Regions from separate parts of the Clostridium subterminale genome, predicted to be linked through region 2. Evidence: a T-box and tRNA genes for the amino acid it is inferred to sense, from the RefSeq annotation. Region 2 holds a T-box; the other holds one or more tRNA genes.
What was found. The T-box of region 2 lies ahead of metG (methionine--tRNA ligase). A T-box ahead of a tRNA ligase gene usually reads a tRNA of that ligase, here a tRNA-Met.
Positions count from the first base shown of each region.

Region 1: it has a tRNA-Met gene. The T-box ahead of metG (methionine--tRNA ligase) is inferred to sense a tRNA for this amino acid. The anticodon was not compared.

Region 1 is NZ_BAAACI010000005.1:279,024-295,118, reverse strand. Features, by position in the region: gene ABDZ93_RS08925 (sodium ion-translocating decarboxylase subunit beta) at 1-63, opposite strand, end outside; gene ABDZ93_RS08920 (biotin/lipoyl-containing protein) at 80-520, opposite strand; gene ABDZ93_RS08915 (OadG family protein) at 547-921, opposite strand; gene ABDZ93_RS08910 (carboxyl transferase domain-containing protein) at 934-2,418, opposite strand; gene ABDZ93_RS08905 (formate--tetrahydrofolate ligase) at 2,723-4,393, opposite strand; gene ftsH (ATP-dependent zinc metalloprotease FtsH) at 4,582-6,600, opposite strand; gene hpt (hypoxanthine phosphoribosyltransferase) at 6,754-7,296, opposite strand; gene tilS (tRNA lysidine(34) synthetase TilS) at 7,289-8,719, opposite strand; gene spoIIE (stage II sporulation protein E) at 8,887-11,289, opposite strand; tRNA gene ABDZ93_RS08880 (tRNA-Met) at 11,710-11,785, opposite strand; tRNA gene ABDZ93_RS08875 (tRNA-Leu) at 11,791-11,879, opposite strand; tRNA gene ABDZ93_RS08870 (tRNA-Met) at 11,914-11,990, opposite strand; tRNA gene ABDZ93_RS08865 (tRNA-Met) at 11,994-12,069, opposite strand; tRNA gene ABDZ93_RS08860 (tRNA-Leu) at 12,075-12,163, opposite strand; tRNA gene ABDZ93_RS08855 (tRNA-Met) at 12,198-12,274, opposite strand; tRNA gene ABDZ93_RS08850 (tRNA-Met) at 12,278-12,353, opposite strand; tRNA gene ABDZ93_RS08845 (tRNA-Leu) at 12,358-12,446, opposite strand; gene ABDZ93_RS08840 (S1 domain-containing RNA-binding protein) at 12,655-13,071, opposite strand; gene ABDZ93_RS08835 (FtsB family cell division protein) at 13,153-13,419, opposite strand; gene yabQ (spore cortex biosynthesis protein YabQ) at 13,546-13,938, opposite strand; gene yabP (sporulation protein YabP) at 13,946-14,242, opposite strand; gene ABDZ93_RS08820 (RNA-binding S4 domain-containing protein) at 14,320-14,580, opposite strand; gene ABDZ93_RS08815 (HU family DNA-binding protein) at 14,687-14,962, opposite strand; gene yabN (bifunctional methyltransferase/pyrophosphohydrolase YabN) at 15,073-16,095, opposite strand, start outside.
Region 2 is NZ_BAAACI010000002.1:281,006-297,100, forward strand. Features, by position in the region: gene rsmA (16S rRNA (adenine(1518)-N(6)/adenine(1519)-N(6))-dimethyltransferase RsmA) at 1-129, opposite strand, end outside; gene rnmV (ribonuclease M5) at 131-673, opposite strand; gene ABDZ93_RS07220 (resuscitation-promoting factor) at 837-1,862, opposite strand; gene ABDZ93_RS07225 (TatD family hydrolase) at 2,182-2,946, opposite strand; gene ABDZ93_RS07230 (histidinol phosphate phosphatase) at 3,234-4,001, shown strand; gene ABDZ93_RS07235 (TIGR04076 family protein) at 4,022-4,270, opposite strand; gene metG (methionine--tRNA ligase) at 4,349-6,283, opposite strand; T-box leader at 6,535-6,784, opposite strand; gene ABDZ93_RS07245 (MATE family efflux transporter) at 7,211-8,596, shown strand; gene ABDZ93_RS07250 (spore maturation protein) at 8,666-9,199, opposite strand; gene ABDZ93_RS07255 (nucleoside recognition domain-containing protein) at 9,214-9,789, opposite strand; gene ABDZ93_RS07260 (hypothetical protein) at 9,961-10,164, shown strand; gene ABDZ93_RS07265 (hypothetical protein) at 10,243-10,428, shown strand; gene ABDZ93_RS07270 (leucyl aminopeptidase) at 10,480-11,973, opposite strand; gene ABDZ93_RS07275 (YitT family protein) at 12,070-12,945, opposite strand; gene cls (cardiolipin synthase) at 13,146-14,600, shown strand; gene ABDZ93_RS07285 (hypothetical protein) at 14,745-16,095, opposite strand, start outside.

The DNA of each region.
Region 1 (16,095 bases), on a different contig from region 2:
CCATGTTAAAGCCGCAAATCCAGATGAGGCAAACAAATCTTTAATTACTTCAAAAATGTTCATTTAAATTGACCTCCTATTATGCAATAACAGCTAATATATCTCCAGTATTAACTGCGGCTCCTTGTGTTACATTTATCTCTACTACAGTTCCATCTGTTGGAGACATAATTTCATTCTCCATTTTCATAGCTTCCAGTACGAATAAAACATCACCTTGTTTAACTGTTGCACCCTTAGTTGCAACTACTTTAACTATTGTTCCTGGCATTGGCGCTTCTGCCTTTGCTCCTTCTGCAGTTGATGCTACCGGTGCTGCAGTTGATACTACTGGTGTTGCAGCTGAAGTTGACGCTGCTACTGGTGCTGCTGATTGTACTGGTTGTGCTGGTGTCACTTGCACTGGTTGCGCTGGTGTCACTTGTACTGTTGGTGCTACTGGTGTAGCAAACTCACCCTTTACTTCTTCTACCTCTACTTGATATAAATTTCCATTAACTGTAACATTATATTTTTTCATACGAAATATCCTCCTAACAATAACTTCTATTTAATAGAAGCACTTCTCCAACTTGAATTATTATTAACCCTTTTTATACTCTTTATATTTAATTCATCTAGTGACTTACCAGTATGAGCAGATAATGATGCCATTATAGCTGCTACTAACTCATATTCCTTATTAATATCTACTGTTTGCACAGTATTATCAACTTCACTCACCGTAATTGATACTTCCTTCGGTTCCTCATTAGCATTAGATCTTTTTTTATAATCTCTTCCTAGCAAAAAGCTTTGTAATTTAATTATGAGCATAAGTGCCAATAACACTCCAAATACTATTATCATAGCAATGGCAGCTACACCTAATGCAAAGTATAAATTTTCTAGGGTGAAGTTTCTGAATAATGTTTCTTTCATATTATACTCCTCCTAAACTAGTGTACTACCATGTGTTTTAGGATATTTTAATTCTCTTTTACTTTGTAACATATCTAGCATAGCAAATATCCTTTGCTTGCTTTCACTTGGTTTTATCACATCATCTATTATTCCCATACTTGCCAAATTATAAGGATTGGTTACTTCATCATAGTATTTAGCAATTACATCTTTTTCTCCTTGTTTATGATCCTCTGAGTTAAATATCTCATCTCTGTATAGTCCTTTTATATATTCTTCTGGACTTGTTAAACATACTTTTGCTGTTGGCCAAGCCATTGTAACATCAAATGCTGATTCTCTTGAAGCTAATACTTCATATCCAAGACCATAAGCTTCTCCTATAATTAAAGAAACCTTTGGAACTGTAGCATCAATTAATGAATACATAAGCTTTCCAATATTTTTAGCAAGTCCATTATTTTCTTCTTCTAAAGAAACTGATGCTCCTTTTGTATCTACTAAGCTTAAAATAGATATATTGAAACTGTCACATAATTTTATAAAACTTGAAACCTTATTTGATCCTAAATTATCAATTTCTTTATTTTTAGAATTTAATATAACTCCAACTGTCAATCCGTTAATTTTTCCCAGAACAGTTCTAAAGTTAGTAGCAAAGCCTCTATATATTTCTATGATACTATCTTCATCAACTATAGTATTTAAAATTTCATCTAAAGAACAATTATCCTTTTCAACCATTTCATCAAGATTTAACTTACCTACATTTAAATTTAAATCTTCATTACTAACGGTAGGTAATTCTAAATTATTTGATGGCATATAAGAAATTATATTTCTTATAACTTGGAATGCTTCTTCTTCAGTAGCAGCATTTATATGTGCATTACTATTTCTATTAGCACTTACTCCATTGCTTACCATTGATTTATCCACATACTTACCTTCTTTTTCAGTAAGCTTACTTAAAGAAGATACACTTAAATCACTTATTTCATCTACAGCAACTACTACATCACTCATAGTTCCAAACAATGATGTTATACCATTACAAGGACCGCATATAACTGATACTCTTGGAACTATACCGCTTAGCTTAGCATACTTGTTTAAGACTAATCCATAAGAACCAAGTAATTCTATTCCTTCATTTAATTTTCCACCTATGGAATCAATAACTTGAACTACAGGAGCACCTATTTTAGCAGCATTATCAAGAATATTTATTATTTTTCTTCCCATAGTTTTTGTAAATGTTCCACCTTCTACCGTATAGTCACAGCTATATATAAATACTAGTCTTCCATTTACAGTTCCATGACCAGTAATTACACCGGCTCCATTGCCTGAAACAAGAGAACCAATTTCTACAAATGTTCCTTCATCTAATAATGCAAGAACTCTTTCTCTTGCTGTAAGTTTATTTAGGTTGTGTTGCATTTGTACTTGACTATCTCCACCACCTAAGTGTGATGTATCTTTAAGCGAATTAAACACTTCAAGTTTATTCATTTTACTGCCTCCTGACATATTAACTTTACCGTATATAATATTAACACATTTCACACCATTTGTATACATTAATTGCAAGTTTTAATTCATTTTTCTGTGAATTCCTTATTTTTAAAATTTCTATAATTCAGATAACCTTTATTATAGTATTCTGCTTAAATTAATTTTAATCCCTGTCTATTTAAATTTATAAAAAAACTAATCCTATGAAATCATAGGATTAGTAAATAAATTTTAATTTTAAATTATTTGTAGTTAAATATTAAACCAAATTAATATATAATCTAATTTTAATATAATAATTTTAGAATAGACCTTCTATAGTTCCATCTTCATGAATATCTATTTTATTTGCAGCAGGAACCTTTGGAAGTCCCGGCATAGTCATTATAGCTCCTGTTAATACAACTATAAAACCTGCTCCATTTGATAACTTAACTTCTTTTACGGATATATTAAATCCTGTTGGTCTTCCTAATAAAGCAGGATTATCAGAAAGGGAATTTTGAGTTTTGGCTACACATATAGGCACTTTATGAAGTCCTAATTTTTCTATTTCACTAATCTGTTTTTTAGCTGATGCTGTAAAATCTACATCATCTGCTCCATATATTTCCCTTGCAATAATTTTTATTTTTTCTTTAATATCCAGTTCTTCATCGTATAAAGCTTGGAAATTGCTTTGTTTATTTCCAATAGTTGAAATAACTTTATTTGCTAAGTCTTTTCCACCTTCTGCTCCTTTTTCCCAAACTTCAGTTAAAGATACCTCCACTCCATTAGTTTTACAGAATTCTTCTATGAACTTAACTTCTTCATCACTATCTGATATGAATTTGTTTATAGCTACAACTACTGGAACATTAAATTTTTGTATGTTTTCTATTTGTTTCTCTAGGTTAACAACACCCTTAGATAATGCTTCTACATTTGGAGTATTTAATTCTTCTTTTTTAACTCCACCATGATGTTTTAACGCACGAATTGTTGCAACTATAACTACACAGCTTGGTTTTAATTCTCCATACCTACATTTAATATCAAAGAATTTTTCTGCTCCTAAGTCTGCACCAAATCCAGCTTCAGTAATAGCATAATCTCCTAGCTTTAATGCCATTTTAGTTGCAAGTATACTATTACAACCATGAGCTATATTAGCAAAAGGGCCTCCATGAATTATTGCTGGAGTATTATCTAATGTTTGTACTAAGTTAGGTTTTATAGCATCCTTCATCAACATAGCCATTGCACCTTCAACTTTTAAGTCCTTGCAATAAATTGGATTTCCATCAAGATCATATGCTACAAGGATTTTACCAAATCTCTCTTTAAGATCCATAAGATTGTTAGATAAACATAATATCGCCATAATCTCAGAAGCAACAGTAATTGTAAATCCATCTTCCCTTAAGAATCCATTTGGCTTACCACCCATACCAACTACTATATTTCTAAGAGCTCTATCATTCATATCTAAAACCCTTTTAAATATAATTCTTCTTGAATCTATTCGAAGTTCATTTCCTTGATGAATATGATTATCTATAGCCGCAGCTAATAAATTGTTTGTTGTTGTAATAGCATGCATATCTCCTGTAAAATGAAGGTTTATATCTTCCATTGGTACTACTTGAGCATAACCGCCACCTGCAGCACCTCCCTTAACTCCAAAAACTGGTCCTAATGAAGGTTCTCTTAATGCTATAACAGCATTTTTACCTAAACTGCAAAGTGCTTGACCAAGTCCTATAGTTACTGTAGATTTTCCTTCTCCTGCTGGAGTTGGGTTAATTGCTGTAACTAATATAAGTTTCCCATCTTCATTATCTTTTCTACTTTCAAGAACATCTAGAGATATCTTTGCTTTATACTTTCCATAAAGATCTAAATCATCCTCAGTTAAACCTAATGTTTTTCCTACCTCTAAAATTGGTATCATCTTTGAACTTTGAGCAATTTCAATATCAGTTTTCATAAATTAACCTCCTAAGTATTACATTAATTTGTACTATTTTTTCAAAATTCAGAAATAAATTAAGCTATGATAACTATGAATATAGTTGTGTCAGTAGTTTTTTCAATATTCTTCTATTTTAAGTTCATTATAACATAATTACTTTTATAAAAAAAGCACAGCAATAGCTGTGCTTTTAAAACAATATATTAACTTTCCTTATATGTGTTACTCTCATTGTCTGAAGTTTTTTCTTCTATTGAATTTTCATCTGTTGATACTTCATCATTAAGAGTTTCTACATTCCAGTCCTTAAACTTTTCATTAGAACTAACACTATTTTCTTCTACTGGAACGTCATTTTCTTCTTTCGGAGAATCTAATACAATTCTTTCTGCATCAAACTCTGCAAGAGTTTTTCCCTCCATTATTGCATTAAATTCTTCTGCAGTAAGTTTTTCTCTTTCAAGTAAAGCTTTTGCAACATCATGAAGTTTATCTATATTTTCCTTAAGAATAGTTTCTGTTCTCTCATAAGCCTCATCAATTAAAGCTTTAATTTCTCTGTCTATCTTAGATGCAACCTCTTCTGAGAAGTCTCTTGTTCTTCCAAAGTCTCTTCCCATAAATACTTCACCATCATCTTTTCCAAAAGATATAGGTCCTAGAGCATCTGTCATACCATATTCCATAACCATCTTCTTAGCTATTGATGTTGTTCTATCTATATCATTTTTGGCTCCTGTACTTATATCTCCAAGAATCAATGCTTCTGCAACTCTTCCTCCTAAAAGACCAACCATATCATCTCTAAGTTTAGACTTAGATGTATATGCCGTATCTTCATTAGGTAGATGTAAAGTATATCCTCCTGCCATCCCTCTTGGAATAATACTAATTTCATGCACAGCATAAGAATTAGGCAAGTATTTAGATACTACTGCGTGACCCGCTTCATGGTATGCAGTTAAATTCTTATCTTTATCACTAATAACCCTAGATTTCTTTTCTGGTCCAGCCATTACTCTAGTTATTGATTCTTCTAGTTCTTCCATAGTTATAACTTTTCTTCTAGCTCTAACAGTTAATAAAGCTGATTCATTCATTAGATTTTCAAGGTCTGCTCCAGTAAATCCTGGCGTTCTCTTTGCAAGTATTTTTAAATCTACATCTTCATTTAAAGGTTTATTCTTAGAGTGAACCTTTAATATTTCTTCTCTTCCTTTAACGTCAGGTACACCAACAACTATCTGTCTATCAAATCTACCTGGTCTTAAAAGAGCTGGATCTAAAATGTCTGGTCTATTTGTAGCAGCTACCATTATTATGCCTTCATTTACACCAAATCCATCCATTTCAACAAGAAGTTGGTTTAAAGTTTGCTCTCTTTCATCATGTCCGCCACCCATACCAGCGCCTCTTTGTCTACCTACAGCATCAATTTCATCTATAAAGATTATACAAGGAGAGTTCTTTTTCGCTTGTTCAAATAAGTCTCTAACTCTTGAAGCTCCAACTCCTACAAACATTTCAACGAAGTCTGATCCTGATATGCTGAAAAACGGTACTCCAGCTTCTCCAGCTACTGCTTTTGCTAAAAGAGTTTTTCCTGTTCCCGGAGGACCAACTAATAGTACTCCTTTTGGAATTCTAGCCCCTACTTCCATATATCTCTTAGGATTTTTAAGAAAATCTACTATCTCTTCAAGTTCTTGCTTTTCTTCATCAGCTCCAGCTACATTCTTAAATGTAACTTTTTTATCCCCTTCTAAAGGTACCGCCATCTTAGCTTTACTTTTACCAAAACTCATAACTCCACGGCCGCCACCGCCACCGCTTCCACTAGACTGATTCATAAACATTATCCAGAATAATACCACCATGCCTATCACAAGAAGTGTAGGTAAAATTCTCATCCAAACTGGTACTGTAGCAGGTGGATCATATTTTTCATTCATATCAGGGTTAGGATTTGCTTGAATTATTTGAGAATACCTTGATTGTAAAATATTTACACTGAATTCGGTACCATCGCTTAATTTACCTCTCACTGATGTACCATCAGATGATGTTTGTATAGCTGTTACTTGTTTTTGTTGCATATATTTTTCAAATTCTGTTACACTTATTTCTTTAAGACTTCCTGTACTATCGAATAATGACAGTGCAGAAAATATAACTAGTATTAACACTAAAAACCAAATTGTTGCACTAGAAATTTTTTTCATTTAAAGCCCCCCTCTCTCTATGGTTCAATATCACTAAAAATTCTATCATATGAGTTTTTCCTTTACAACATTAATAATATTAATTATTAATGAACTACTATTCTGTTCTTTTTTAAATAATAAATAAGCTTAATATCTATATAGTATAAAACTTTATTCCTTCATATATACATGCTCATCTAGTATTCCTATATAAGGAAGATTTCTATAGATTTCAGCATAATCAAGACCATACCCTACTAAGAAGTAATCCGGAACATCAAAGCCAAGATATTTAACCTCTAACTCTTCCTTTCTTCTTTCAGGTTTATTAAGTAAACATGCTATTTCAAGGCTTCTTGGATTTCTAGCACCTAAGTACTTCATAAGATATTTTAGAGTTACTCCACTATCTATAATATCTTCTACTATTAACACATCTTTACCTTTTATTTCAAAGTCAAGATCCTTTATTATTTTTACTATTCCTGAAGACTGTGTAGCATCTCCATAGCTAGATACAGCCATAAAATCCATCTTGCAAGGTATAGTAATGTTTTTCATTAAATCAGCCATAAACATTACTGAACCTTTTAGAATACCAAGGACAATTAAGTCTCTCCCTACATATTCATTTGATATTTTGGCTCCTATTTCTTTAATTTTTTCTGTCAAAACCTCTTCAGTTAATAAAACTTCCTTAATGTCCTTATTCATGTTTTTCCTGCCTTTCCAATCTTACTTCTATAATATTTTTTACTCCTTCATGGATTTTAAACTTATCACTTATTTTGTATCCTATTATCCATGAAATATCTTCATCAAAACAAAGCAGAGGTACAAGATCTCTTTCTTCCCTTGGAATCTTTAAATCTATAAATATATCCTTTAACTTCTTGCTACCTTTCATCCCAAGAGGAGAAAATCTATCCCCATTCTTTCTAAATCTTAATGTTATATTTTTTATATTAGTACCATTAAAATATTTTATGTTATCATCAGATTTAAAATTCATTTTTTTGTCACCATCTATACATCTTATATATACTTTAAGTCCTAGCTCCTCAATATAATTATTACCCATATTAAGATTTAAAATAGTATCTATATCAACTTTGCATTGTTTTTTTTGCATTGTTATTTCAATATTTCCATATACATTCTTGATTAATATTTCTTTTGGAACAGTTGTAAACTTTCCTGTACTAGATTTCTGTAAGTTTATTATATTATCGATATGTATGCTTTGAATATTATTTATATCCCCTTTAACTTGTAATAGAGCCTTTCTTATAACTCTACTTACTAAAGATGGATGAAGATAAAATGCATCTTTATATATTATAACCTTATCTTCTCCTATATCACAATATTTTTGGAAAACTTTGATTACATTTTCTTGAATATAATCCTCATCACGTTTTATCAATTCACACATTCTATTTAAAGTTGTTACTATATCTGAATTAAAGTTTTGTTGGATATAAGGTATCAACTCTAATCGAATCTTGTTTCTTGAATATATAGTCTCATAATTTGTATGATCTATTCTTGCTGGAAGATTGTTTTCTTTACAGTATCCCTCTATTTCTTGTCTACTCACATTTATTATTGGTCTTATATATACTTCATCTCTTACAGGTTTAATTCCTATAAGACCTTCTATTCCAGTTCCTCTCATCAACCTCATAAGCACCGTTTCTGCTTGATCATTAAGATTATGAGCTAAAGCAACTTTATTTGCGTTAAGTTTTTTTAGAAGATCTTCAAAAAATTCATACCTTGCATCTCTACCAGCCATCTCTGTGGAGATATTATTTTCACTAGCCATATAGTTTATATCTACAGCCTTGCTAAAGAATTCAATATTGTTTTCTTGACAAAACCTTCTACAAGTAGCTTCATCTTCATCAGATTCACTGCTTCTTAACATATGATTCACATGAGCTGCGTATAGCTTTATATTATACTCATCTATTAATGTAGACAACACATGCAATAAACTTATAGAGTCAGGACCTCCAGATAAGGCAACAATAACTTTATCTCCCTTATTTAACATTCCATTTTCCTCAATGGTTTTAATAACTTCATTTCTCATGCTATTATTATGTACTTTTGCCCAATCTTTCTCACTCATAAAAACACTTCCTAAAAATATAGTTTTAAGTCATAATATCATAAATGTAAGAATTTTAAAACAAATATAATAAAAAAATGAAGAAATGTTTACACACTTCTTCACTTTTTTAATTATAACCAACATAAAATTAGTTATAATTAACTTTCTAACTTACTTAATCCAAATTAAGCTGTGTGAACTCTAGAAACCATAACTGTCATATCATCCTTAATCCTATTTTTCCCTATTCTCTTTGCTTCATTAATTATACCCTTAGATATTTCTTCTGCACTCACATTATCATTTCTACATAAATAATCTAATATCCAATCTATCTTTCCACTAGATTCTTCATCACAGTCTGTGACCCCATCCGTTAACATAACAATCAGATCACCATTTTTTACTTTCTTACTATGAATCTCTATATCTGCTTCATCTAGTATTCCAATAGGTAAACTTCTAGATTTAATAATATCTATGGTGTCGCCACTTTTTACAATACTAGCTACTGCTCCTACCTTCATAAAATCTACTTCTCCACTATACAAGTCAATAGCGCTCAAATCTACTGTAGAGAATTTTTCCTCCTCTGAAAATTTAAGACTCATTATAGAGTTAACTGTATTTATAGCTGTAGTTCTGCTAAAGCCCGCACCTGTAAATTTCTCAATTAGTTCAACTACAGCCTTACTTTCTCTTCCTGCCTGTGGACCCGATCCCATTCCATCGCTAATCACCATCATGTAGCTACCATCATATCCTTCTCCAAAATTAAAATTATCTCCAAAGATAGTTTGTCCATCTTTGCATATCCTCGATACACTAGTAGTTACTCCAAACTTAGGCACTTCTTCAAACATAGCAGTACACTTATTTGTTATAGGATTAATCTTACAACCATCAGCTTTTAATTTCATTTTATAATCTACACAATCATTAATTAAAGGGAGTATTTTCTTTACACATAAATTTCTTCCATTGCAAGAATCACAGGTTATCTGTATATTCAACCTTTCATTCTTATCTTTTATAGCAAATACATCTTCAACTTCTATATCATACTTTTCTAGAATTCTTATAATCTTTTTTTCTGAATCCTTATCTTCATTAAAGTCCGATGAAAACTCTTCCATAATTTCATCTACAGACTTAGCCATGTTATTGAATTGATTTGCAATTAATTCTCTACCCTCTGCTAATCTACTTCTCCACATTTCATTTATGATAAATTTATTTGTAATATCTTCTGTATTTCTTATTAGTGAAGCCTTCCTTATACATTTCTTTTCTAATAACTGCGGAAAAATGTTAGTTTTATTCTGAACACTTTCTAAAAGTTCTCCAAAGGCCTTATAGGTACTTATCATTTCTCTTCCCCAACATATACCACATGTATCACAGTTATTACATACTCTATTAGCTAAATTTTCTATAAGCCCACTACTTTTACTATTCATATCTAGCTTATCATTATCAGCTAAATTATTCAATGTACCAGCCATATTTAAAAGCACCTCAGAAAATTTATCTAACCTATCTGTAAAAATTGCTTTTACTTTATTAACATATCCTTCTTCATATCTTTTACTTTTTTTCTCTACATCTAACTCACCAGATATAGTTTCATATATCCCATTAGGTATAACTATAAATAATGCTGTAGATAAAATTCCTTCTGCTAATATAAATTGTGAAATCCCCTCTGGCATATACGTAGCTATATAAATTTTCATTATACAAAATACTATAAATGATGCTAAAGCTGAAATTAACTTTCCACCTTCTCTAAATATTCCTGAAGTTAAAGCACATACTCCCAATACTGTTGCATAACCAAAAATATTCTGACTAGACATTCCCACAATTACACCCATAGCAATTCCTGCTGTAGCACCTACGCTTGTACCACAAACATAACCTATAATAGATACACATGCAATGCTTAATACACTTAAAATTGATATATTGAAAATTTCAACTCCCCAAGTACCTGCTATTATTAAAGCTATTAATATACTCATAGAAACTATTTCTTCATTTGAAAATAAGTGCTTTGTTCTTATCTTTTTAAAACTATTTATACTGTACTCTAGTATTAAGTATACGGGTATTATGCTTACTCCTTCTAATGCAGTATTACCAAGTGCCAACATTAGTGTATACTGATTTACTAACATAGTATATGCAAAAATCATTATTAAAGTTGCTCCTATAATAACAAACTTTTGAATTTTCTTTTTTATAAAACTATTTAAAATTAAACATATTATAACCAAAGTTGGAACTATTGTTATATACATTAAAGAATTTTCTAATGTCCCTATTGTAGTTATGTATCCCAATATAGCCCCTAGCCCAACAAATAAAGATAATCTGTTATCCCCTAAAAATAATATTGTAAGTAAAAATGCAACTCCAAAAGGTGCAGATTTATTTATCATTATTACTCTACTAACTAAAATAGCAACACAGAAAAACATAATACTCTTCGCTACTATTCTTACTCCGTCACCATCCCTATCATTACTAATAACCATACTGCTTTTTACTCTTTTATATGTCCTAATATTCTCTCCATATTGCATAATAATTTCACCCACCTGTATTTTTTTTACAGGTTCATTATATCAATGTCCATTGGAAATAATTGTAATTTGATGGAGCATACATAAAAAAATTTATTACAATAAACTCCATTTTATCTCTCTTTCCCTTTTTAGTTTATAGTTCTAAATTATTCAGTTATTCACCTTATAGCATGGCTTTAGTAAGTCTATATGTCTTAATTTTCTTAACTTAATCTACTATATTTTTATGTCATGAATAATAATTAAAAAAGGTTTCATGGGGAAAATATTTTTCATATAAATCTAATAAATTAATATACTTATATTTAAATCTATTTTCAAACTTCATTTTAAAAATTCAATTAATTAATTGTTAATATAAATTAACTGAATTTTTTAGAAAAAAAAATGGATTGAATATATATCAATCCATTTTTATGGTTGCGGGGGCAGGACTTGAACCTACGACCTTCGGGTTATGAGCCCGACGAGCTGCCAACTGCTCCACCCCGCGTCATTTGGTGCTGAAGACCGGAATCGAACCGGTACGGTGTTTAACCACCGCAGGATTTTAAGTCCTGTGCGTCTGCCTGTTCCGCCACTCCAGCATGTTATTTGGCAATTTATTTATTTTTAAAAATATGGTAGCGGAAATAGGACTTGAACCTACGACCCTTCGGGTATGAACCGAATGCTCTAGCCAGCTGAGCTATTCCGCCATATGGTTGCGGGGGCAGGACTTGAACCTACGACCTTCGGGTTATGAGCCCGACGAGCTGCCAACTGCTCCACCCCGCGTTATTTGGTGCTGAAGACCGGAATCGAACCGGTACGGTGTTTAACCACCGCAGGATTTTAAGTCCTGTGCGTCTGCCAGTTCCGCCACTCCAGCATATTACTTGGCAATTTATTTATTTTTAAAAATATGGTAGCGGAAATAGGACTTGAACCTACGACCCTTCGGGTATGAACCGAATGCTCTAGCCAGCTGAGCTATTCCGCCATATGGTTGCGGGGGCAGGACTTGAACCTACGACCTTCGGGTTATGAGCCCGACGAGCTGCCAACTGCTCCACCCCGCGTTATTGGTGCTGAAGACCGGAATCGAACCGGTACGGTGTTTAACCACCGCAGGATTTTAAGTCCTGTGCGTCTGCCAGTTCCGCCACTCCAGCATTTCTGCCATCACCTTTCAGCGACAATATTTATTATATGGTATATTATTAACTATGTCAACAGTATTTATATAGTTTTTTTCTATTTTTTATTTATTTTTTATTAACTTGTTATAACTAGATATATAAAATATATGTTTTAGTTTAACTTCCACTAAAATAAATAAGAGTGCTTAAAAAGCACTCTTTAATCCTTTCGGTATAAAGCTTAATTATATCCTTTTCTGCTATATCCTCTACCTTTTCCACCATCTTGGTGTTTCTTAAGATCTTGAAATCTTTCTTCACTATCTTTTAAGAATTTTGACATCCTATCTTCAAAACTTCCTGCACTTGTAGTTTTAGATTTTTCCTTTTCCCAATCTATATCTACAGGTTTAAAAGATTTTTTAGGTGTACCAGCTTGTTTTATGGATAAGCTCATCTTACCATTATCATCTACAGATATGACTTTAACTTTAACCACATCATTTTCTTTTAAATGGTCATGTACATTCTTAACAAATACATCAGATACTTCCGATATATGAACTAAGCCTGTTTTCCCTTCCACTTCAACAAATGCACCAAAGTTTGTGATATTAACTACTTTACCTTCTATAATGCTTCCAGCCTTTAAGGTCATATTGAAAAGACCCTCCTTAAATTTATAATTTAAATTTATATATACTACAACTAATAATAATTAGCCATAGTAATTTTCACTTTATTTACTGTCTACTACAGGAGATTCTCCTTCTTTAATTAACCCAAGCTTTTCCCTTGCAAGTTTTTCTATATACCTACTATCTTGTGATAGTTTAATCTCATCCTGTAACTTTTGATTCTTCTCTTGTGCTGATTGTAACTCTGAAGTATAGTTATCAATATCTTTATGCTGCCTAAACATTATTATTTGTTGATTTATAAATGTAAAGCCTACGTAAAGAGCTATAAGTAAAAGACCTATCTTTTTTAAGCTGAATTTCTTCATATTGATTTTCCTTCCTTATTACAAATAGTAACATATACATGGGTTTTATTTCCATATAGCCAAATTAACCTATAGTTATATTGTAATTTGAATTTTTATTTTCTTCAACCCTTAATATTATTAATTTTATATTTTTTTTGTTATTTTGCTAAAAATAATTCTTATAGGATAGAAAATATAGTAAAATATTACTCTAAAAATAGTTAATATAACATTTAACATACTTCCATATCCTAATATAAATATATTACTAAATAATTTAAAATATATAAATAATCCAATGAAATTATATACAAATACATTAAAGCTCATATAAGCATAATTTGTATACATCATAAAAATAAACACTATAATACCAGTTAATATCCAGAATAGCATATCCTGTATTGCTGTTATGATAGTTCCAGGCTCTTGAAAGCCTCTTATTACTCTATATACATCAAAGAAAATACCAACTAGCATTCCACTAAGTAAGGAGAATATAAATAATGTTATTTGTCTACCCATATCAAATATCATAACTTAATCACCTAAATATTTTAGAAATAATACTATTTTGCTTCTTTGGTCTCTTTTCTTCGCTTGTATATACTACATAAGATATTTTCCCCGTTATTACCACATCTCCATTTTGGACATCTAGCTTGGTCATCTTTAACCCTTCGCCTCTGATATCCATATCTCCCAACACAGTTATTATAAGTATCTGTTCATCATTGAAGCTTAATATTTCTAAAACCCCATCCAAAGTCATCTTTTTTCTATTTTCTAACGTAATAAAACTCTTTTTATTTTCTAATGATATATCTTTATTTGGTTCCATAATATCCCCCTTAAACCTTAAAAACATATTAGCTTTCTATAAAGATATATTCATTAAAAACTATTTTATGCTACTATTTATTCCTTATCCTCTTCTCCACTGATTATCTCATACATATTCTTAGCTTCTTCTTTATTTACATGATTAGCAATATTTATGATTTTTGCTTTTAATAATTGATTTGCAAATTGAATTTCTATGATATCATCTTCTTTTATAGTAGTACTTGGTTTTGCTACTTTTCCATTTATGGATACTCTACCATTTTCACATACATCTTTAGCAACAGTTCTTCGTTTGATTATTCTAGAAACTTTTAAATATTTATCTAATCTCATAGTTGCCTCCTTAAATTATATAAAATTTTTAATGAAATTATACTTTAACCAGTATCCTTTTGAATAGAAGAAAAAACCCAGAACATTTCTAGGCTTTTTCAAATAATTATTTATTTACTATGTCTTTAAATTCTTTTCCAACTTTGAAAACAGGAACTTTAGATGCTGGTATTTGTATTTCTTCTTTTGTTCTTGGGTTTCTTCCTACTCTAGCAGCTCTTTCTCTAGTTTCAAAAGTACCAAATCCAACTAGTTGAACCTTCTCTCCACCTTCAAGAGCTTCTTCAACGCTCTCTATAAATGCCTTTAACACTGCCTCGTTATCTTTTTTTGTTAGTCCTGACTTTTCAGCCATTTTTCCTATTAATTCTGATTTGTTCACAATAGTACCTCCTTAATGTTAATTTTACGTAATTTATATTTTAATTACATAAAATAATACTTACAATATTCTTACAAGTTATCTAGAATCCTTCTTTTTTTTGCAATAATTTATCTTTTTGTTGATAAATTATACTTTTTGGATTCACTCCAAAGGGTTTCCATTTCTTCTAATGTCATCTTCTTCATGTCAATACCCTTTTTAATACCGGATTCCTCAATAAATTGGAAGCGTTTTATAAATTTATCTATAGTATAATTTACTGCAAATTCTGGGTCAATGTCAAGAAGTCTTGCAATATTTACTGTGGCAAAGATTAAATCTCCTACCTCTTCCTGTATTTTTGACATATCTGATGTTTTATATACATCTTTTATCTCTTGTAATTCTTCTAAAACTTTCTCCATAGCTGGTTCTACGTCATCCCAATCAAATCCTACTTTACCAGCCTTTTTCTGAACCTTTTCTGCTCTAATAAGTCCAGGCATACATCGTGGAACATGTTTTAATTCATCTGTATAGCTAGTAAATTTCTTTTCTTTAACTTTGATTTGATCCCAATTCTCTAATATTTCACCTGTATCTTTAACTCTTACATCTGAAAATATATGTGGATGCCTATTTATCATTTTTTCAGTTATAGCTGCTACTACATCATTTATGTTGAAATAACCCTCCTCCTTACCAATTTGAGCGTGGAATATTACTTGAAAAAGTACATCTCCTAACTCCTCAATAAGTTTATTATCGTCCATTTCGTCTATAGCTTCAATAACTTCATAACATTCCTCAATTAAACCTCTTTTTAAAGATTCATGAGTTTGTTCTAAGTCCCACATACATCCATTTTCACTCCTAAGAGTAGACATCACATTAATTAAATCCTTAAAATCTTTAGGACCTTTAAGATCTTTAGGAATATATATGGAAGTTAAATAATCAATATCCTCTTGTCTATCTAAATCATATAGTTTAATTTTTCTTATACTTTCTTCTCCTTGTATGCCTGCTGCTCTTACAAAGTATATATCACTATCATCACTATAATATTCACATAGAGCTAACTTCACTTCAGAAGCAATAAATTTATTATACACCTGGGTTATTATTACTCCTAATCTCTTATCCATAAC
Region 2 (16,095 bases):
CTCAGTTATATTCGCACCATCTACAATATCCTCAAGCACTGTGTAGTCAGTTAAAAAATTTTGTCCTAAACTTTTAGTAAACTTAAAATTATACTTTTCAACTAATTCTTTTGTATTTAATTTGTCCATACTAAATCTCCTTATCTACCTTCTTCATAGCTTCTACAAATTCATCCTTAGATATACCATAATTGTTTAATCTAGTTAATAGTTGATTTGTGTTGCTATATCCTATTCCCAATTCTCTGCCTATAGCATCTCTTCTTTTTTTAGCATCTTTATCTGATGTCAATTTAAAAAAGTGCATATCTTGTATTGTAAACTCATGTCTAGGTTCTTTAAGTTCACACTTTGCTCCATTTAAAGCCTTGATAATAGTTTCTGGTGAAGCATTCTCTACTCCTATGTTATCACCTTTTCTTCCTTCGCTTTGAGTTATATAAGCATGTTTAATATTAGGAACTCTTTTAGCAATAATTCTTCTTATTTTTTCTCCAGCAAAATCAGGGTCTGTTAAAACTATTACTCCCTGTCTCTTATTAGCCTCTTTTATTCTTTCAATGACCTTACTATTTATACCAAATCCACTAACTGATATTACCTCGGCATCAACAGCTCTTTTTACAGCTGTTACATCATCTCGTCCCTCTACCACAATTACTTCCTTAATCATAAAAGCCTCCGTCCTGCATTATGCTATATAAAATATTATGTAACTTTAATATAAAATTTATATATATATTTATATGTGTTTTTACATTTCACAATGTAATTATATCATAGCATATTTAGTTTTATACAAATTTACATAAAAGAAAAAATAGGAGCATTTGCTCCTATTTTAAAATATAAACGTTAACCTGTCTTCTTCCCCAGTTAACAGCTTCATCATAGCTGTTAACATATACATCAACTTTATTACCTACTATGGCTCCCCCTGTATCTTCTGCAATGGCAAGTCCATATCCTTCGATATAAAGTTTTGTTCCTAACGGAATTACTCTTGGATCTACAGCTACAGTGCTGTATCCATCTGGATTACGTCTAACAGTTGTACCTGTTGCTGTTACAGTACCTGAATCTCCCCTATCGGAAGTATAAGCAGTTGACATACAAGATATCATGCTTGAATATGCAAAGTCTTGACCATTACTACCACGTGATGGTCTTACAACAGCTAAGGTTCCTATATCTATTATCTTATTTATAGGATTTTTACTTACAGCCTCTTTTACAACTCTTCTATTAACCTCTTTACCATTTTCATACACAACCTCTGTTGTGATAGTTCTTTCACCATTAGAACCATCTTGAACTACTTCTTCTACACCTTGGTTAAGTTCAGAGTTTTTTCTTGTTTCAGTTTCAAAAGCTATTGGTTGAACTTCTTTTAATAGTTCCTTCTCTACCCTTGTAACTTCAACAGTCATACCTGCTTGTAAGTTTTCATCTATAGATGGAGTTATCTTGTCCTCTTGACTTATTTTAATATTTTCAGCTTCTAACATATCTTTTACTGTTTTCTCTGCTGATGCTATTGATAAGTTTTTTCCATCTACGATTATTTCTACATCTACTGCCTTATTGATATAAATTATGTCACCATCATTAACTTCGCTGTCTAGTTCCACAGAAATTTTATCCTTCTGAGCAACTGTTATGCCGTTGTTATCTAATACAGTTTTTAAATTTTTGGATAGTGTAGTTATTTCTACTTTCTGACCATCAACTACTACTTCGACGGTATTCCTTAACCCCCAAATAGTAACTGCAGCACTTAATAGAATTAACACAACAACGAACACCGTCTTTGGCCAAATTGAAAAATTGCTTTTCAATTTATCTTTGAATTTAATCATCATAAAGATTACCTCCCTCAGACAAGAGTACTTTGCTATTATATATTAGATACCTTAGTTATGTCAAATTTAGCACTCTAATCATTGAATTGACTGAACTTAATGCATACTATGCATAATAAATAGTAATTAAAATAATAGCTTTTTTGTGTTATAGTTTCAGTCTTTTCGGGGTGATAAGTACAGGTTTATACTATACATATGCAAAAACAAGTTCATTTATTCTTTATATACATTTGACTTAAAAACCAACAAAATTTATATCTATAATTTAATATATCAAGAACTATATTTCAAAATTTATATTTCAAATTATACCTCATTACTTTAGATTAAACAAGTTTTTTGTGTTAAAAATTGTAATTTCTTCAATTTGTTTTCTATTCATACCTTTAATAATAGCTATTTCCTCAATAATAAACTTTATATAACTTGACTGATTTCGCTTTCCTCTATTTGGTGTTGGAGCCATATATGGACAATCAGTTTCTACTAATAATTTATCTAGAGGCAATTCTTTTACAACTTCTTTTATAACCTTAGAATTCTTAAAAGTAACTACTCCAGTAACCCCTATATAATATCCTAATTTTAAACATTCCTTAGAGAATTCTACACTTCCTGAAAAGCAGTGAACTACACCTATTACCTCAGGAAACTCCTTCAGTATTTCTAGAGTATCTCCATGGGCATCTCTATCATGAATTATTACAGGTAACCCAAACTCTTTAGCTATACTCATCTGCTCCCTAAAAACCCTTTTTTGTACCTCTCTTGGTGGATTTTCCTCCCAATAATAATCTAATCCTATTTCTCCTATTGCAACTATCTTATTATCCATAGCTAAGCTATTTATTCTCTCTTTAACTTCATCAGTAAATTCATCAGCATTCTCAGGATGAATTCCTGCAGCTGCATAAATGAAATCATAGTCTTCAGCTAACTTTACAGACATTTCAAGACCCTTCAAGCTAGAACCACAATTTATTACTCCTATAACACCTTTATCTTTAATCTCTTCTAAAACAATATCTCTGTCATTATCAAATTGTTCATCATCATAATGTGCGTGTGAATCAAATATCATATTATCCCTACTTTCATAAATTTAATCTTATCTATAGTGCGTTATTATTTTATCTTATACCTGACTACCTCTAAAGCCAATTTTCATTTGATATATATTATATCTTAAAATGATTTTTATATATAGATATCCCTTATTTAAAAATGTCTATTTTCTATTTTTTAAAGACAAAACTCAGTAAGATACCAAAACTTTATTAAAACTTATATAGTCCAGATTATGCTATAATTATATAGTTATATTTATACTATTAAAAGTTCGTCTTTTAATATAGAGGGGGTAATTTTATGATTTTTGATAATCATATTCATACTTATTTTTCTACTGATTCTAATATGAAGCTCACTGATGCTATTAACACAGCAAATAAGCACAACATTGGATTAGTTATTACTGACCACATGGATTTAAATTATCCTAAGGAAGTTGGATTTCACTTTAATGTAGATGAATACTTTGAAGAATATGGAAAATATAAAAATGATAATTTATTACTTGGTATAGAAATTGGAATGTCTGTAGATTATAGAAAAGATAATGAAAAACTTATAAAGTCTTATGACTTTGACCAAGTTATAGGTTCTCAGCACACAATAAACAATATTGATATTGAATACCAATATATTTATGATGGTTTATCCTATAGTGAAGTATTAAATAACTATTTTCAAGAGATTTGCAAATGTATAAAAGCTCATCCATACATAGATACTTTAGGTCATATAGATTTTATATCTAGATATGCTCCTGTAAGTGATAGTGAAATTTATTATGATAAATATAGAGATTTAATAGATGGCGTTATTAAAGTTTGTATTGATACTAACACTGCTATGGAAATAAATACTCGTAGAATAAAAAGCAAAGTAGCCTTTGATAATCTAAGAAAAATATATAGCAGATATAGTGAATTAGGTGGAAAATATGTAACTATAGGTTCTGACTCCCATACCCCTATTTCTATTAATAATAACTTTAAAGAAGCTCTTTTATTATGTGGATTATGTAATGTTAAGCCCGTATATTTTAAAAACAGAAAACCTGAACTCTTCTAATTGTTCGGGCTTTCTATTTTTTACTCTATGACTTCTCCCTTAACCTTTACTCTTCCTCCATCAGGACATGAAAGCTTAAACTCCTTTCTGCGTTCATCCCCAAAATCTAAATCCCCTCCATTAAGCAAAGTATATACACTTGGATAAATATTTTGCCATAGCTCATGACAAAGCGGAGGACAAATATCTTCCACTTCATATATGTCTCCTTTTTTATGATATCCACACCTACACTTACTTTCTAAAACCGTTATTCTTACCTTTCCCATATAATTCTCCTTAATAGTATATATTTACCTTTAATTATACAATAAAAAAAGCTACATCCAAAGGATGCAACTTTTTTATTAACGTACTATTGAACCTGATTCAATGTCACCTGGATCTACTACGCATAGTTTTGAGTCATCATCTGTAGCCGCAGAAAGGATCATACCTTGAGATATTTCTCCTCTTAAAGTTACTGGTTTAAGATTAGCAACTAAAACTACATTTTTTCCAATTAAATCTTCTGGCTTGCAGTGCATTGCAATACCTGATATAACTTGACGAATCTCTCCACCCATGTCTACTTTAAATTTTAAAAGTTTCTTAGCCTTTTTAACTGGTTCACATTCTAAAACTTTAACTACTCTAAGGTCTATTTTTTCAAAATCATCTATAGTTATTTCTTCCTTGATTGGAGTTATTTCTTTCTTTTGAGCTGCCTTTTTAGCTGATTCAGCAATTTCTTCAAGTTCTTTTATTTTAGCTTCTACATCTATTCTTGGGAATATTACAGCTCCCTTATTAACATTAGTTCCTGCAACAGTACCATCAAAAGAAGTTAAGCTTTCCCATGTAGAATTAGAAATGCTTAATTGCTCATTTATTTTAGTACTTGTTGTTGGTAAAAATGCTGAAGTTAAAGAAGATATTATTCTTAAACTCTCACATAAGTTATAAAGAACTGTAGCAAGTCTTCCTTTTAAGTTTTCATCCTTACCTAATATCCAAGGAGTTGTCTCATCGATGTACTTATTAGTTCTTCTAATTAATGTCCATATATGATCTAATGCATCAGAAACTCTTAAATGCTCTATATCTTCTTCAACCTTCTTAGGTACTTCTAATGCAACGGAAATTAACTCTTCATCAATAGCATCCTTAACTTCTGGAGCTGGAATTACTCCTCCAAAATATTTCTCTACCATAGTTACAGTTCTTGAAACTAAATTTCCAAGGTCATTAGCTAAGTCTGAATTAGTTTTCTTTATGAATATTTCATTGTTGAAAAGCCCATCAGAACCAAAAGGTATTTCATGTAACAAATAGTATCTTACAGCATCTACTCCAAAGTGATCTACAAGTATCACTGGATCTACTACATTTCCTTTAGATTTAGACATTTTACCACCATCAACTAAAAGCCATCCATGACCAAATATTTGTTTTGGTAACTCTAATCCTAATGCCATTAACATGATTGGCCAATATATAGTATGGAATCTTAATATATCTTTTCCTATTAGATGTACATCTGCTGGCCAGAACTTCTTATAAAGCTCAGTATCTTCTTGATTATAACCTAATGCAGTTATATAGTTTGAAAGGGCATCTATCCAAACGTAGATTACATGACCATTATCAAATTCAACTGGTATTCCCCAATCGAAAGATGTTCTAGATACGCATAAATCTTGTAATCCTGGTTTTAAGAAGTTATTTACCATTTCATTTTTTCTTGATTCTGGTTGTATAAAATCTGGATGAGATTCTATATACTCTAAAAGTCTATCTGCATATTTAGACATTTTGAAGAAATATGCTTCTTCTTTTGCCTTTTCTACTGGTCTACCACAGTCTGGGCACTTTCCATCTACCGCTTGAGTCTCTGTCCAGAAAGCTTCACAAGGTGTACAATACCAACCTTCATAAGAGCCTTTATATATATCTCCTTGCTCATAAAGTTGATTAAATATTTTTTGTACAGAACTTTTATGATAATCATCAGTAGTTCTAATAAATTTATCATAACTAATATCCATAATTTTCCAAAGATCTTTAATTCCAGCTACTATTTCATCTATGTATTCTATTGGCTTAACACCCTTTTCTTCTGCTATTCTTTGAAGTTTTTGACCATGTTCATCTGTTCCTGTTAAAAACATTACTTCATGACCTGTAAATCTTTTAAATCTTGCTATAGCATCAGCTGCCACAGTTGTATAGGTATTTCCTATATGAAGATTAGCTGATGGATAGTATATTGGTGTAGTAATATAAAATGGTTTATTTGTCATCTTTCTTCCTCCCAAGATATTCATATTTTTTATTGGATATAATTTAGTATGTTTTATATTATAATTTTCATTATATATTATACCCACTCTTATGATGATGAAACTCTTTGTTACATCCTATATAATTAGCTATTACTAGCTTAGAAATCGTTATCCAGGTCGTAGCCATTCTTTACTCCCACTTTGAAGAAGATGGGAGTATTAGAGCGGATAGTCATCGGATAAAAAAATCTCTATGCAGAAATTTTCCACATAGAGACGTTATATACGCGTTACCACTCTAATTTATATCTACTTCACAGTAGATACCTTCATAAGTAACTCCAGCTTTAGCTTTTATTACTTTGTCCTATAAGGGGGACTTCCCTATTTTCCTTGGTGCTTACACTTCAGAAAATCTGCTCCAAGACCATGTTCCTAAACTTCTTTTTCGCTAGCTTTCACCTATCCTAGCTCTCTTTAGAAAATTTCATTTAGTACTCTTCTTTTCTTCGCATTAAATATCAATATTAATTAATATGATAATACTATAATTATTTTATGTCAACGGTATAATTAATATAAATATAAATTAATTAAGCTTATTAATTTATTAATAAATACTAGCAATATAATTATTAATAATCTGCCTTTTAACATACCTTTAATCTCAACGTTAAAATATGTAATAGCCTGAAACCCGCATGATCAGAACAACTATTTAAATAGTTATATATTTATATAGTTAAAAAGTTTCCTATACAAATATTTATATAAGAATATATTTATATAGTTATTAATTCACTTTCATGAATTTCTATACCTTATTTATTTTTAATACATCTATTTTTTTTCTCAAATATGAATTATTATTATATGTGTACCACAATTTTCTTATATTATCTTTAAATAATTAAAAGGGATTTTTTAAAAAGGAGGCAATTATATATGGAACTATTAAAAAAGAACCTTTATTTAAATAAATCTACGGTAAAGGATGTACTTAAATTATCCTTACCAGCTGTAATAGAAATGTTATTGTATACCATGATATGGACTGTTGATACTATGTTAATAGGGCAATATGGAGGAGACATTGCAGTTAGTACTGTAGGAATGTCCAGTGAAGTCATTTATACATTTACTAATATTTTAGTTGCTCAAAGCTTATCTGTTGGAATTACTTCTATTGTAGCAAGAAGATACGGTGCTAAAGAACTAGATAAGGCTAATGAATATGCAACTTTAGGATTTTCTTTAGGTTTCTTAGTAAGTATGGCTACTACACTATTTATCTTTTTATTTAGCAAAAAATTATTAGTCCTTGCTGGTGCTGAGCCAAGCATAATAGGATTAGGTACTACTTATATAAACATTGTATGTATTGGACTACCATTTAATATGTTATCTAGTATGTTAAATGCCGTTAATAGATCCTATGGAAATACTAAAACTCCAATGATTGTTTCTATTGTTATGCTTGTAGTTAACCTTTCATTAGATACTATATTAATCTTTGGTTTGCTTGGTTTCCCAGAGCTTGGAGTTAAAGGTGCTGCCATTGCTACAACTATAGCTAATATATCAGGATTTATTTATTCAGCTATATATACCTATAAAAAATCTCTAATAAAAATTGAATTTAAATACTTAAAGAAATTCAGTGGTGCTAGAATAAAAAATATTACTGCTTTATCTATACCTGCTGGAATGCAAGAAGCTGCCTATAGCTTAGCTAGACTTTTTACAAGTATGATGATTATGCATCTTGGCACCATCGCCTTTGCTGCTAACCAAATCACTTTGACCTTAGAATCTATTTCTTTTATGCCTGGATGGGGATTTGCTGTTGCTGCTACAACCCTAGTTGGAAATAAAGTTGGTGAAGGTGACTATAAAAAAGCCAGAGAATATGGTCGTACGGCTATGATTTTAGGGATAGGTGTAATGGGTATTTTTACATTACTATTCTTACTATTCCCAGTGCAACTTATTAAAATGTTTATAGATAGTAGTAATACTGAAGTTATTTCTCTTGGAGCCACTTGTTTAATGATAGCTGCTGCAGAACAACCTGCCATGGCACTGTCAATGATAGTAGGCGGAATTTTCAAAGGTTATGGTGATACTAAAACTCCATTTATTATAGCCTTCATAACCTCTTGGTTTATAAGACTTCCACTAGTATTCATATTCATTTATCTACTAGGTACATCAATAACAGTATTCTGGATTATATGTCTTATTCAATGGTCTATAGATGGACTTCTTCTTTATGTGTTCTATGTAAAGAAGCTAAAGCCCATAAATAGTCACATATCAAATCTAGACTAAAATATTAATAATCTATATATTAAAACTGCCTAATAAAGAACATTAGCATACTTTATTAGGCAGTTTTGTTTATCTCATTAACATTACAGCTAAATTAACTGCTAGGAGTACTGCACAAAAATCAACTATTAAAGCTACCCATAAACTGTGTCTTACCTTCTTTATGCCTATAGCTCCAAAATACACAGTGATAGTATAAAATATAGTTTCTGTACCACCCATTATTATGGATGATAAAAATCCTAAGAAAGAATCCGGTCCATAGTTTTTTACTATATCGGTGAAAACTCCAATCGCTCCACTCCCTGACAATGGTTTTATAAATATTAATGGAACAATTTCTGGAGGTATACCTACCACATTAACAGCTGGCTTTATCAAGTTTATAACATAATTCATTGCCCCTGAAGCTCTAAAGCAATTTACTGCTATAAGCATAGCTAAAAGATAAGGGAAAATCCTTACACATACATTTATTCCTTCCTTAGCACCTTCTACAAAACATTCATATACTTTTACCTTAGCAATAATACCATATAGTACAACAGAACCTATAATTATTGGAATTATCCCCTTTAATAAATAATTAAATATATTTTCCATGATATATCCCTCCTTTAAAAGTACCTTTGTAAAAACTTGCATAGAATAATTCCAAGTATAGATGCAAAGGTTGTGGTACATAGTGCTGGAAGGATTATTGAACCTGGATTTCCAGAATTAAATGCAGCTCTAATAGAAACAACCGTAGTTGGTACAAACTGAATACATGCTGCATTTAACACTAGAAATAGTACCATATCGTTGCTTGCTACATCTTTATGACCATTTATCCTATCCATTTCCTCCATAGCTCTTATACCAAAAGGGGTCGCTGCATTAGATAATCCAAACATATTAGCTGTAAGATTCATAACTATAGCTCCTAAAGCCTTATCATCTTTTCCTGCTTCTTTAAATATTATTCTGAGAATAGGTTTTAACAATCTGGCTAATTTGTCTGTAAGTCCACTTCTCTCCGCAATTTTCATTACCCCACACCAAAGGCACATCATTCCTAATAGCTCTATGATAAGCTTAACTGTATCTGATGTAGTTGATACTATAGTTTTAGATAAAAGCTCTCCATCTCCTGTAATCAAACCAAAAGCTATACCTATAAATAAAATTCCGAACCATATTACATTTATCATATAAACTCTCCCATATCTTAAATAAATATATATTTATATGTAATGTATATGTGCTTGTTCCAAATAATATTTAGCTTTTTTATTTTATAGAAAATTCTTATCTTTACCTTCTTTGGCATAAAAACTGTTAATTTAGGGAAAACTATTAAAAATCATATTAGGAGGTACATTATGGATTTAAATGAAGTAATAGAAATGAAAAATCAAAACCCTGGAGCTACTGGTTATTATAACAATAGAGAGTTATTCATTAGAAAAGTTTATGATAATTCCGGTCTTGTGGAAGTTGTTGATTTAGTTAATGGAGAAGTATATTCCCTTCATAGTAGCAAAATTGATAAGTCTTATGCTAACTCCTATAACTCATTTCAATAAATTTATAGTTGAATTTAAATCTTCTCAATGATAACATTTAATGTATAGATTAAATTAAACAATTAAAGGAGATTTTTTATGAATGAAACTAATTTAATGCAAGCACAAAAAGAAATTGATGAAGCACTTTCTACTATTGAAAAGTTAGAAGAAAATATTAAGTTTAATTCTGCATCTGAGGATATGATAAAAGAAAACTTTATTTCTCTTGCTAAGAAAGTCCAAGAAATTGAATCTGTTCTTAAAAATGAGGGTATCTTATAATTAAATATTTACATAAAAAAAACCTGTGTTTACACAGGTTTTTTATGTTTACTAATATCTTTTAGCAATTTCATATAATAATCTTGACCCTACTCCTGTTGCACCTTTTGAGAAATATTCTCTATTTGGTGTTTGTGATGCAAAAGCTGTAGCTGCAATATCAAGGTGTAACCATGGCTTATCTTCTACGAATTCACCAATAAATAACCCTGCTGTAATTGCACCTGCTCCTACAGGGCCAGTTGAATTAACTAAGTCTGCATTACCAGTTTTTATTTTTTCTTTATATTCATCAAAGGTTGGGAATCTCCAAACTCTTTCATCACACCCTAAAGATGCTTCCTCTAAAAGTGAATAGAATTCATCATCATTAGTTACAACTCCTGTAGCTGCACTTCCTATAGCACCACCTACAGCACCAGTAAGAGTAGCTATATCAACTACCTTAGTTGCATTCTCTTTTCTTATTATATAAGTAACTGCATCTACTAGAGTTAATCTACCTTCAGCATCTGTATTTATAATTTCTATGGTTTTACCATTCATAGTGTTAATTATATCTCCAGGTCTATATGCATCTCCTGAAATTAAATTCTCACAAGCAGCCACTACAGCTACAATGTTTTTCTTTAATCCTTTCCTTGCTATGGTAGACATGGCACCAATAACAGCCCCTGCTCCACCCATATCACTCTTCATAGTCCACATACTACCTGGAGTTTTTAGGCAATATCCACCTGCATCAAAGGTTAATCCTTTACCTACAAGTCCTAATATATTATCTTTATTATCAGTATCAGCCATGTATCTCATGACTATTAACTTAGGCTCATTTGAAGAACCTTTTCCTACAGATAAGAATGACTCCATACCCAAGTTCTCAATTTCTTCTTTATTATATATTTCAACTTGGAATCCATACTCAAGACCTAACTGCTGAACTTTTCTAGATAATGCATCTGGAGTTAAAATGTTAGCAGGCTCATTTACAAGCTCCCTCGATATTAAATTTCCTTCTGCAAGTAGTTTTCCTTCTCCTACAGCTTCATTTAACTTAGCTAAATCTTGTTCCTCATGGAATATAATTCTTACTTCTTCCAGTGGTACTTCTTTTTTATCACTTTTATATTTATCAAAATTATAAGTAGTCATTATTATGGATTCAGTTATAGCCTTAACCTTTTCATAGTTACAACAACAATCCATAGATTTTACATGTAAATCTAGAACTTTTATTCTTTGTTTAATAGTCTCCTTAATTAGTTTAGAAGTATTATTTCTAACATTATCTACATTACACTTTTCCTTTTCACCAAGACCTACAAGTATAGTTTTTTGTACAGATCCAGCTTCTACACTAGTTAATGTATATGCATCTCCTTTTTTGCCAATAAACTCTTTGTTTTCACTTAAGCAACTAAGGATATTATTTAATTTATCACATGGAAATCCTTGTTGTAACTCCATATAATCTTCAAATAAGAATATACCCCTGGAATTATTATGTGATTGAACATTTTTTAAGTTCTCCACTTTTATATTCATATTAATCACCTATCCTTTCAGCACTGAATATATCTGGTTATACATTCTATACTTAAATAGTTTCTATACTTGGTTTCTAAATCCTTCTAAAATATCCTATTTTTCTTCTTTATATTCATCATATTGTGGTTGCGTAAATCCCCTACCTACGACTTCTCTCACATCATTTATTATTATAAAAGCTTCCTTATCTACTTCTTTTACAATTCTTTGAAGCTCAATTAATTCTTCTGTAGAGCATACAATATACAATATATCTTTACTTTTTCCAGTATACACGCCCTTACCATTTATGCTAGTTATTCCTCTATTTAAATGTCTCATTAATTCTTGTGCTATTTCATTTGATTTTTCCGAGATTATATGTACTTCTTTAGAGTAGTTTACTCCCTCTACTAAGGTATTTACTACTTTAGAAACTATAAAGATAGATATTAATGCATACATGGCCTTTTCTACTCCAAAAACAAATAAACCTACCAATATTATCATTCCATCTATACACATCATTATTTGATTTATAGGTACTTTATTTAAATAGTGTTTTATAATTATTGCAAGTAAATCTGTACCTCCTGTTGATGCAGATGACCTTAATACTAAGCCAACTCCAGTACCTATAAAAAGACCTCCAAATACGCTTGATATCAATAAGTCAGATTGAACTGGTGGAATAAAACTAGTATACCAAAGGGCAACAGATACATAAGCTGCTCCAAATATAGATTTTTTTGCAAAATCCATCCCTTTTATTTTTATTCCAACTATAAATAGTGGTATGTTTACAATTACATTAGTTAGCCATAATGGAATGCTAAATACATAATCTAATATGATAGCTAACCCTGATATCCCTCCGGTAACTAAATGCTGTGGTGAATAATATACATTTATTCCTATAGCCAGTATTGTTATACCAATCATTATTATTAGATAATTTTTTAGTTCGCTTTTGTTAAAAAAATCCTTCATTTTGTCCTCCCACTTATTTTATGCTATACTATATTATTTATGTTACATTAGTTTTATAGCATAGATTTGTACATGTTGCAAACACTAATTTCAATTATACTTTTATTATTATAATAATTATATAGTTTTTAGAGTTTTTTATATGTATTTTTTATATGTTATGCTAAAATTTAATTATTATATTATAATGAGGAGTTTTTATGGATAATTATACTGTTTTTCTAAATATTATAAACCTTATATTTGTAGTAAATATTGCTTTTGCCATAATTGTAATTATATTTGAAAAAAGAAATACTAGTAATACTTGGACGTGGCTTATGATAATGTTATTCATACCATTTATTGGTTTCATAATGTATTTATTCTTTGGTCAAAATCTTCGTCGTAAAAAGTTCTTTGTTTTAAAAAAGGAAGAAGAGTCTGTTCTTATGCAATTCTCTGAAGAACAGAAGCGCCTTCTCAGCGACAAAACTATAGTAAATAATAACTCTCTATTAAAAGAATATCATGATGTAATAAATTTAAATCTATATAGTGATAACTTTATTGTTACTACTAATAATAAAGTAGATATTCTTAATAATGGAAACGAAAAATTTCCTATCATGATAGATTCTATAAAGAATGCGAAAAATTTTATTCATATTCAATACTATATCTTTAATGATGATAATTTGGGCACTGAAATACTAAATCTTTTAGTTGAAAAAGTGAAGGAAGGCATTGAAGTTAAACTACTTTACGATGGTATGGGCTGTATTCATAATAAAAAGCACTTTTTTGATCCATTGATAAAAGCTGGAGGAGAAGTATATTGCTTCTTTCCACCTTTTATACCCTATATAAATGTGAGAATAAACTATAGAAATCATAGAAAAATATGTGTTGTAGATGGAGAACATGGTTTTGTAGGAGGTTTAAATGTAGGAGATGAATATTTAGGATTATCTAAAAAATTTGGTTTTTGGAGAGATACTCATCTTCACCTTCAAGGTGACTCTGTAAATTATTTAGAAGTAAGATTTTTAATGGATTGGCGTTTTGCAAGCAAAAAAGACTTTTTTATGGAAGAAAAATATTTTCCTAGAAAACAATATATAGATAATACTGCTGTTCAAATAATTTCTAGTGGTCCAGATTCTGAGTGGTGTAGTATAAGAAATACTTACCTTAAACTAATAAACAAAGCTGAAAATTCCATTTATATCGAAACTCCATATTTTATTCCAGATGAAAGTATCTTAACAGCTCTTAAAATAGCATGCCTATCTGGAGTAGATGTTAAAATTATAATACCTTGCAAGCCAGATCATCCATTTATTTATTGGGCATCTAAGTCTTATATTTGGGAACTTGTAGAATGTGGTGCTAAATGCTACACCTATGACAATGGATTCATTCATAGCAAAATGGTATCGATAGATGGAAAAATGTGCACTATAGGAACTGCTAACATGGATATACGTAGTTTTAATCTAAACTTTGAAGTTAACGCCATAATATATAGCACAAGAACTACTTCAGAGGTTGATAAAGCCTTTGAAGCAGATATATTGCAAAGCACTTTACTTACATCTGAACATTACGCTAACAGATCTCTACTAATTAAATTCAAGGAAGCTATATCTAGACTACTATCTCCTATGCTATAAACAGATATTTTAGTTAATATGTAGACCCTTTTAGTGAGTGTAATAAAATATTATGATTATAAATTAATACAAATATAATTATTAAATAAACCGTCATATCTATAACTGCTAAAAGCTTAAAATAGATATGACGGTTTAAATTTTTTATACTATTAGTGGAGCATATATCATTAAAGTTAATAATGCATCAATTAATAAACTTAAAGCAAATTTTGATATAAATATACCTTCAAACTCACTTGTATAACTATAGTATCCATAGCTATATGTTATAACTGCTATTAATGTACATATGATGACACCAATATAAACAGGAGCTATAGCAGATGGCAACATATATGCATATTTCACATAGAACATTTTTATTATAATAAAGTTCTTTACACAAGTTGTTAGTGCCGCTACTATTAAATATGCAATCTTCTTTTTTTTATGAGATAGCTTATAATCTAAAAATGTAACCACTCCACTTAAAACTAAGCCTATAGCTATCCATGGGAATCCAACAATTATTATATACGCAAAGCTATTCATCAGCCCCTCAACGGTATAAGTAATAGCACTTTTTTTCTCCGAATCTCTTGGCAAATTATTTACAGCTTTAAATTCTTCATCTGTTGATGCTATCACAACATCATATAAATCTTCATCTCTAAAACTTAAGTAACTTATATAATTCTCATTTATATAAGGATTAATGCACACTCCTCTTGTTCTTGTAACTGGCTCAACCTTATTTATTTTACCATCCTTTACAACAAAAGATGCTATTCCTCTTCTTGATTCTTTCTTTCCATAATAATTGTCTATTATAGTATAAAATTTCCCACCTTCTTCATCAGAGTAAGTTCCTATAGCATTTATTAGTTCATTTGATTCATTAATTCTTGGTTTACTTTCCTTAACCTCACCTCCAGTTATTGGAAATTCAAATAACCTACAAGAGTGAAGTTCACCTTTTACATATTGCTCAAACATTGTATAGCCATTTTCTCCATCTGAAGAACATGACATATTCTTATAAGTAACTCTATTATTTTTAGCTATTTCTTTCACTAGTATAGGTTCTGAAACCTTGTCTTCATTAAAAGTAAATGCCTTAATAAATGAGTTATCTTCCATATAACATATTAAAAATCCTTCTTTATTCTTACATGCTGAAAGCATGTCTATAGTCTTTGCTGGAATAGATACAGCGTTATCTTCTAATGTATTTATTAGCTCTAGTCTATCATTGTAGGCAACTATTATATTGTTATTATCTAATTGATACGTACTTTTTATCCCTTTAATATTTTCTCTGTTAACCTCATTTAAATCCTTATCCACATATATTTTTAATAAGTATCCTTCTTCATCTACTATAGAGTTAAGCATCAATATATACCCATCTACACTTTTAGTAAGTAATACATTGTTAATTAATTCTTCATTTACTTCATATTCTTTAGTTTGTAAAACTTCTCCTATAGTATTTGTCGCAACAATATTAAGA